2 linked regions of the Bryobacter aggregatus MPL3 genome follow. The protein of the gene in region 2 interacts with the protein of the main gene of each other region in a pairwise test. Links are inferred from orthologs where the notes say so. Each region holds a gene or a part of one and is shown on either strand. Other genes may lie near its edges.

Evidence for each region. Proteins that work in one complex are often made in the same cells at the same time.
Region 1: the proteins of secD (region 2) and pheT interact in binary tests that used the Escherichia coli proteins (3 or more experiments, as listed by UniProt). The link is inferred for Bryobacter aggregatus MPL3 from one-to-one orthologs.

Annotation. Positions count from the first base shown.
Region 1 is NZ_JNIF01000003.1:537,227-540,200, forward strand. It holds pheT (phenylalanine--tRNA ligase subunit beta), read left to right. Parts: upstream 1-342; coding sequence 343-2,607; downstream 2,608-2,974. Other genes in the region: M017_RS0102930 (phenylalanine--tRNA ligase subunit alpha), read left to right, coding at 1-331; M017_RS26200 (S9 family peptidase), read left to right, coding at 2,644-2,974.
Region 2 is NZ_JNIF01000003.1:668,983-674,897, forward strand. What follows is about bases 1,566-4,523. They hold secD (protein translocase subunit SecD), read right to left. Parts: upstream 3,871-4,523; coding sequence 2,260-3,870; downstream 1,566-2,259. Other genes in these bases: secF (protein translocase subunit SecF), read right to left, coding at 1,566-2,141; yajC (preprotein translocase subunit YajC), read right to left, coding at 3,926-4,258; tgt (tRNA guanosine(34) transglycosylase Tgt), read right to left, coding at 4,295-4,523. Also shown: M017_RS0103505 (MotA/TolQ/ExbB proton channel family protein), read right to left, coding at 1-58; M017_RS0103510 (energy transducer TonB), read right to left, coding at 131-886; more of secF, read right to left, coding at 936-1,565; more of tgt, read right to left, coding at 4,524-5,443; M017_RS0103535 (SRPBCC family protein), read left to right, coding at 5,474-5,915. UniProt on the Escherichia coli protein: Part of the Sec protein translocase complex. Interacts with the SecYEG preprotein conducting channel. SecDF uses the proton motive force (PMF) to complete protein translocation after the ATP-dependent function of SecA.

The DNA of each region.
Region 1 (2,974 bases), 130 kb from region 2 along the record:
GACACTGCTGTCGGGCATCTTCAAGCGCGACGTCACCGTGAGGTTGCGGCCTGGCTTCTTCCCCTTCGTCGAACCTGGTTTTGAACTCGACATCCAGTGCATGGTCTGCGGCGGCAGCGGTTGCCCGGTCTGCAAACACTCTGGCTGGGTCGAACTGCTTCCCTGCGGCCTCACGCACCCGAATGTTCTCCGCGCGGGCGGCATTGATCCCGACCAATACGGCGGCTTTGCCTTCGGCCTCGGTCTCACCCGCCTCGTCATGATGCGTTATCTGATTGACGACATCCGTTGGTTGCAATCGGGCGACCTCCGTTTCTTGAAACAGTTTTAGGAGCATCCACCTTGAAGTTCTCCTACCAATGGCTCACTGAGCTGGTTGAAGATCTCGACATCGACGCGAAAGAAGTTTCCCGCCGCATCACCCTGCACACCGCAGAGAGCGAGGGCGTCGAAGAGCACGGCGCGCTGTGGAAGGGCGCCTGCCCTGCCACCGTCCTTAGCGTCGAGAGCATCCCCAACGCCCACAATGTCAAAGCGGAAGTCGAAACCGCCCTCTACGGCAAGAAGACTCTCGTCTGCGGCGCGCCGAATTGCCGCGCCGGCCTGCGCACGATCTACATCCCGCTTGGTGTCAAGCGCATCAGTGGGGTTGATAGCGACGGCATGCTCGCCAGCCCCGCCGAACTCGGCATCAACGGCGACCACGACGGCATCATCGAACTGAGCGAAGACTTCGCGCTCGCCCCCGACGCGATCATCGAGATCGACAACAAGAGCCTCACCCATCGCCCCGACCTCTGGGGCCACTACGGCATGGCGCGCGAACTGGCCGCCATCCTCGACAAGCCGCTGGTCGACCCGGTCAGCTTAGAACTGTTGCCCGAGGGCGACCCGCAGGTTGCGGTCGAAGTGCTTGACTCCCATCTCTGCCCCCGTTTCTCGGCCCAGCTCTTTGAAAACGTCAGCGTCACGGACTCGCCCTACTGGCTGCAGTACCGCCTGCAATCGATCGGGCTGAACTCGATCAGCAACATCGTCGACGTCACCAACTGGCTGCTCGCCGAGCTGCCGCAGCCCACCCACGCCTACGACGCCGATAAGATCCACGGCAAGATCATCGTCCGCCGCGCCACCGACGGCGAAACAATGCTCGCGCTGAACGGCGAAGAGTATACCCTCACCGCCGAAGACCTCGTCATTGCCGACGAACAGGGCGCCATCGGCATCGCCGGCGTCATTGGCGGCAAGGCCAGCTCCATCGGCCCGGACACCAAGCGCATCATCCTGGAGGCGGCAAATTTCAACGCCTCGGCCGTGCGCAAGACAAGCTCCCGCCTGAAGCTGCGCACCGACGCCTCCATGCGCTTTGAGAAGGCGCAGGACCCCGTCAACACGCTGCGCGCCATTGCTCGCGGCGCGGAACTCTTTGAGCTGGTCAGCCCTGGCATCCGTGCCGTAGGCGGCCCCACCGACGTCGCCGCAGTGGCCAAGCCGTTGCCGGTCATCACCCTTTCCCTGCCCTGGCTCACCCGTAAGCTGGGCCGCGAGATCGCCAAGCCCGAGGTGATTGGCATCCTCACCCGCCTCGCCTTCCTGGTGGAAGACCGGGGCGACACGCTGCTGGTTACTGTCCCCAGTTGGCGCGCGACCAAGGACGTCTCGATACCGGACGATCTCGTCGAAGAAATCGGCCGCACCGTGGGCTATGCCACCATCACGCCGGTTGCCCCGGCCATGCCCGTCGTGCCTCCTCCGGTCAATGAGGAGCGCCGCTACTTCAACCGTTTGCGCAACGTCGCCACCCAGCACGGCTATCACGAAATCTACAACTACTCGTTTATCAGCGAAGCGCAGGCCAGCCGTCTCGGCGTGCCACTCGCATCGCATGTGCGTGTGTTGAACCCCATCGCCTCCGACCAGAGCCTGATGCGCACGACGCTGCTGCACGGCGTCCTCAAGAACTTTGAGGACAACCGCAAGCACTTCGACGCCTTCCGCTTCTTTGAGATCGGCAAGGAGATCCACAAGCAGCCCTCCGGGCTTCCATCCGAGGTCCCGCACCTGGTCGCTGGGGTTTACCAGAACGAAGGCGCGCTCCAGGAGATCCAGAATCTGGTCCGCGCCATCGCCCCGCAAGCGAGCTTTGAGCCGACCACAGAAGTCCACGCCTACGAGCATCCGCAGCGTGTGGCGATTGTCTTCCTCGATGGCGTCCCAATCGGCCGCATCTTTGAGTTCCATCCAAACTGGGTGGAAGGCCGCGCCGCCGTGCTCAATCTCAATCTCGACACGCTCGCGCCCCTGCTGGCCAAGCCGGTCCGCTATGCGCCCATCCGCCGCTTCCCAGCCAGCGAGTTCGATCTCAGCGTGCTCACCGCGCCGCGTGTCTACGCCAATGCCGTCGAGAGCGTTCTGCGGAGCGCCGCCAGCACGGCTGTGGAGCAGATTGCCTTCGTTCGCGACTTCACCTTGCCCGACCAGAAGCGCAGCCTCTCCTTCCGCGTGACAGTCGCCAACAAAGAACGCACCCTCACCCAGGAAGAAATCACTGCAGAACGCGACGCGCTCATTGCCGCCATCCGCTCTGCGGGCTTTGAACTTCGCTAGCGCTTTTCCGTACTCTGAGAGAAGAGAACTTCTCTCATGCACCTTTTCAAACTCACGCTGCTCTCCGCACTTGTGGCGCTTCCCTTGCTACCGCAGGGGCTGCCGCCGCTCATTGATCGCGAACTTCTTTTCGGCAATCCCGAAATCGCCGGAGCGCAGCTTTCGCCCGACGGCAACTTCATCGCCTTCCAGAAGCCGTACAAAAACACCCGCAACATCTGGGTGAAGGAAACAAACGAACCCTTCTCGGCGGCACGGTTGCTCACCCAGGAGACCAAGCGGCCAATCAGTGGCTTCTTTTGGAGCGCCGACTCGAAGTACATTCTCTTCGTCAAGGACAACGATGGCGACGAGAACTTCAACGTCT
Region 2 (5,915 bases):
CATCGAATCCGACTTCTTGAAAGAAAAAGAAGCCCATGGTTTGCATAGTGAGAAGCATGCAATATTCTCCTGCGAGTTGTTTGGATTTTGGGAATTACTACTATCAGGGACTTTCGTCCGTCGATCAAGACTACTGACTTAACGTGAAGTTCACGTCGATCGTCGTAATCACCTCTACGGGTTCACCGTTGAGCTGCGTGGGCTGGTAGACCCACTGCCTTACCGCCTCAGTAGCCGCCTGCACGAGCAGCGGATGGCCGGAGACGAGTGTAAGATTTTGGATGGAACCATCCTTGGCAATCACGGCGTTAAACTTCACGACGCCGGAGATACGAGCTTGGCGGGCCAGCGGCGGATAAGCCGGCTTGGGCTGGCGAACGAGCTTGGCGCTCTGGACGTTACCACCGACGCGAATGGGGGCCGCCGGCGGCTTGGGCTTCGGCGGCTCTTCCTTTTTCGGAGGAGGAGGCGGCGGGCCCGGAATGGAGCCAAGCAGACCACCAGTGACACCACCGGGAACGCCACCAGGGACGCCTCCGGGAACACCACCCGACACACCCGTAGCCACAGGAAGCTCTTCTTCCTTGATCATGGCGACTTCTTTCGGAATCGTCTTCGGAGCCGTCAGCATGTTCGCATTGAACTGCTTGGGGACAACCTTCACCTGCTTCACCTGCTGCACGGGAGCAGGAGGCGGCGGAGGAGGCGGCGGCGGAGGCGGAGCGACGAGGCTACCGGTGAGAGCAGCTGCGCTAATCGATTCATAGTAAATCAGCGGAATGACCACAATGACCGCCAGCAATACGATTTGGACGGCAAATGAGATCAGAACCGAGCTAGCTTTTCTCGTTTGATTCTTTTCATCTATCAGGCTTTGCTCAAACATTCCTGCATCCTTCCCTTACCCAGGTTCAAAGGCCCCTTGGGGATCAGTGTTATTTCGTCGCGAGCTTTTTCGCGTTTGTTACTGCCTGTGACGGCCCGCCAGGCTTTTGGCTATCACGACGCTTCTTGAGGAAGTCTTGCGTGAACACCAGCAGTGGGCTCGCCACGAAAATCGAAGAGTAAGTACCAATCAAGATTCCGACGACGAGGGCGAAGGCGAAACCATTCAACACCTGTCCGCCGAACAACCATAGCGCAACCGCAGTGAGCAAGGTAAGACCAGAGGTCATAATCGTCCGGCTCAGCGTCTCATTCACGCTGCGATTCACGATTTCGGTCATGTCCCCCTTACGTCCGCGCTGCAGGTTTTCCCGGATGCGATCGAACACGACAATCGTGTCGTTCATCGAGTAACCAACTAATGTAAGGAGCGCGGCAATCACTGTCAAGGAAATCTCCTTATGGAAGATTGAAAATAACCCGATCGTGATCACAATGTCATGGAAGACCGCAACGACGGCCGCAAAACCATACGCAAACTCAAAGCGGAGGCCGAGATAGATCAGCATTCCACCGAGCGCGTAGAGCGTCGCGAGAATCGCCTTGGTGCGCAATTCACTTCCCACACGCGGACCCACAACTTCCGTATTGCGGATCACATACTTCCCAATCGTGGACTCCTGCTTGATCACATTGAGGATCTGCGGGGTCATCCCGGGAAGGCCGCTGAGCTCATCCAAGTTAGAGAGCAAGCCGCCCTTCTGCTGGTCGCGGTACTTCAACACTTCGCCAATCAGCTTCTTCAAATCGTCATCGGAAATGAAGACGCCGCCGCGCTGCAGAGGTAAATTCAACCGTTCATAGACTCGCTGCATCGGCGCACCTGTCAGATTCAACTTGTCGGCCTCGACCTTGTAGATCGTCGCAAGTGTGTCTTCAATGGTTTGCCGAGTGGACTGCAAGTCCTTCTCGTTGCGCAACTCCGTTTGGATCATCAATTCGTTCGCATTTTGCACTGCGACAACGGAGATTTCACCCGGAATTTTCTTACTGAGTTCTGTGCGAATTTGCTCTTCACTCGGTTTTTCGGCGAACTTCACATAGAGCAGCGTGCCGCCCTTGAAGTCGATACCGTATTCCGGTCCGCCCTTTATCGCCAGACTCACCAAACCTGCCACGGTGAGAACCAAAGACAGGCCAATCAAGGGCCATTTGTGACCCATGAAATCGAAATTTGAATTACGAAAAAGCTCCATGCTGCCTAATCCGGCTAGCGTCCAAACAGTTCAGACACCAGCCATTCCTTTCTTGTTCCCGCCGGAGCGATATTTATTGGCTCAACGGCGAAGAAATTTGAATTCTGAAAGAGCTCAGCTAGATGCTGAGCTCAGTTACCTTCTTGTTGCCGCTCAATTCCCAGTCAAAGATGACTTTGGACACAAAGACCGCAGTGAACACGTTCGCCAGGAGACCGATGATCAGCGTCACGGCGAAGCCCTTCACATTGGTGGTGCCAAAGATGAACAGGAAGGCGCTGGAGACGATGGCGGTGACGTGGGTGTCAATGATGGTCAGGAAGGCGCGGCTGAAGCCGGCGTCGATAGCTGTACGCACGCTCTTGCCTTCACGAAGTTCTTCCCGGATGCGCTCAAAGATCAGCACGTTCGAGTCGACGGCCATACCGATGGTGAGGACCACACCGGCGATGCCGGGCAGCGTGAGCGTTGCCCCCACATAGGCCAGGACCGCGATGAGAATGATCGCATTGAGAATGAGTGCGACTGTTGCGTTGATGCCGGACTTCTTGTAATAAACGAGCATCACGAAGATGACCGCAAAGAGTCCGACGAGGCCACTCATGAGGCCTTCGCGAATCGAATCGGCGCCGAGCGACGGCCCAACGGTGCGTTCTTCGAGGTAGACCACGCTGGCCGGCAGAGAACCGGCGCGGAGGATGAGCGCAAGGTCGTTGGCGTCCTGCTGGTTGGCTGCGCCCGTGATCTGGCCGTTGTCAGAAATCTTGCTCTGGATGGTGGGAGCGCTGCGTACCTGGTTGTCGAGAACGATGGCCAGACGCTTGTTGATATTGGCTTCCGTAAAGCGGCCGAAGCGCTGTGCGGCGTCCTGGCTCAACACAAAGGTGGTGACCCAGCCGCTGTTCATCTGATCTTGGGCGGCGCGGGAATCGCGCAGATCGCGGCCAGTGATGACCGGAGTGCGCTTGAGCAGGAACCAGCTCTCCTGGCTGCCCATGCCACGGACGGCCTTGGTGCCAGCCGGGAGAATGCCGTTGAACTGTCCGAGCATCTGATCGCGCGAGGCAAAGGGCCCGTCCTGCACTTCATAGAGCTCAAGGAGCGCAGCTGTCTGGAGGATCTGCTTGATGCGGGCAGGATCGTCCACGCCAGGCATCTGGATGAGGATTTCCGGTTCGGTCTCCGCAGCGCCACGCTGCTGGACGCTTGCTTCAGCAAGGCCCAGGCCGTCAATACGATTCTCGATGGTGTGGATCGCGCTGCCGACGGTTTTCTTGCGCAGATCGAGAGCAGCCGTGGTCTTGTAGGTCAGCTTGTAGTCCGTGCCGCTGGTGCTGGTCATGTTCCAGTCGGTAAAGCGGTCGCTGATGATCTTGCGGAAATCGCCAGCCTTGGCGGACGGAATGCCCTTGGCCGTGATTTCAATCTTGTCCGCAGTCTCGATGCTGGTGGGTTCGTTGCGATCAAAGGAACCGTACTCGATCGAAGCCGAGCGGAGCTCGTTCTTGATGCGATCGATGACCTGGTCCGCTTCCGCTTTGAAGGCGTCCTGCACCTGGACCTGGAGCACCAACTGGCTGCCACCTTTCAGGTCGAGGCCGAGCTTGATGTTCTTTTCGAAATTCTCGGCTAACTCTTGTCGATTCTTCGGAATTCCGATGATGCCGTAGATACAAATCAAAGTCACGCCAACGATGGTCGCGATCTTGATTCCTAAACTTCTCTCCATTACGAAACCTTCCTGCTTAAATTGCCGCCCGCCGTTCTGATGCGGTGCTCGCGGTCTACTTCTGGGCTATTGTGCCTTCAGGCACGATCAAGCTGGCTACGCTCTGCCGGGCAAAGCGCAGCTTAACGTTATCCGGCTTTATGCGGAGGGTCAAACTCTGATCCTCGTCGTTCATCGCGATGATGGTGCCGATGATGCCACCGTTGGTCACCACTTCATCGCCGTTCTTGAGATTGGCCAACATCTCTTTGGTCTGCTTGCGCTGGCGTTGCGCGGGGAGCAGCACGAGGAAATACATGATGCCGAACATTGCCACGATGGGCAAGAGTCCGAGCATTGAGTTGGGCTGGGCTTGTATATAAAAGCCGGGCAGCATCAAAAATGACATTGTCGGGGTCGTCCTAAAAGATTCTACAGTCTTTTGCTAGTCTTCCTTCGCTTCGGGAGTCGCATTTGCGCGCGTCTCCGCAAGAAACTGTGGAAATCTCCCATTCAGAATACTACTCCGCATGGCGCGCATGATGTCAAGGTAGTACCGAAGGTTGTGAATTGTGGCCAAAGTCGAAAAAAGTATCTCCTGGGCCAAGAAGAGATGGCGAAGATAGGATTTTGAGAAGTTGCGGCAGCAGTAGCAGCCGCAGTTGGGGTCGAGCGGCGAGGGGTCGTCGCTGAATCGCGCGTTCTTGATGACGATGCGGCCCTGGCTGGTGAAGAGACAGCCGTTGCGGGCGTTGCGGCTGGGCATGACGCAATCCATCATGTCGACGCCACGGGCCACGTATTCCGAAAGCTCTTCGGGAAGACCGACGCCCATGACGTAGCGCGGCTTGTTGGCCGGCAGGAGCGGGGCGACCAGTTCGGTCATCGCGAGACTTTCGGGACGGGGTTCGCCGACGCTGAGGCCGCCAATCGCGTAACCGTAGGCGTCGAGCTCGAGCAGGGATTCGGCAGAGGCGCAGCGCAGATCGGCATACATGCCGCCTTGGACGATGGGGAACAAGGCGTGCTTCTCGACACAATCAGCACGCGGGCCGCGATAGTGATCAAACGCACGCCGGGCCCAGCGGCTCGTAAGCTCCATGCTTTGCCTGGCACGCTCGTACGTCGCCGGGTATTCAGTGCATTCGTCGAGCACCATCATAATGTCGCTACCGAGGGCGAGTTGGACGTCAACGGTGCTTTCGGGGGTGAAGGTGTGGCGGTCGCCGTTGAGGTGGCTGCGGAATTCGACGCCGCTTTCGCGCACCTTGCGCAACTCGCTGAGCGAGAAGACCTGGAAGCCGCCGCTATCGGTGAGGATCGGGCGATTCCAGTTCATGAAGCGATGGAGGCCGCCGAGAGCCTGCACGGTCTTGTGGCCGGGGCGCAGATAGAGGTGGTAGGTGTTCGAAAGAATGATCGGCGCATCGACTTCGGTTTCGAGATCGCGCGGCATGACGCCTTTGACGGTGGCCTGCGTGCCGACGGGCATGAAGATGGGCGTCGGGATGTCGCCGTGCGGCGTGTGGAGCGTGCCAGCTCGCGCGCCTGTTTCCGGGCACACGGCTTCCAAATCGAACTGAAAGGGGGTCAATCCTTTATTTTAGCTGGCTAGTGTTATGATTTGCCCATTCCACCCATTGGACGAGTTCCGTTTTTGGTTGCCGGGCTGCTGCTGTTTGGCCTGAAGCAGTTTCTGGATCGCTCGATCACAGCACGCTTCGGTCACATCTGGACGCCGGAGCTGTATTGGTCGCCGATTGGAGTGCCTGTTTATTCGGTGCACGGGATGGATCGCGACTTTGTGCTGGCGCTGGCTTATGTCGCGGTTCCATTTGCGCTCCTTGGGGTTTGGCTGACGACGTGCCGCTTAAAGAAGCTGGAGCTACCGTGGTGGAGCTCCCTGTTGTTCTTTGTGCCGGTATTGAACTTATTTTTCTTCGCGTTTCTTGTGATTACCAATCAGCCCTCAGCGCCTGCAGATCATTCGCTTGCCTGGGATTGGTGGCCGCGTGCAGAGGGTGGGTCCTTTGCGCTCGCCTCGACGCTATCTGCGTTGCTGGCTA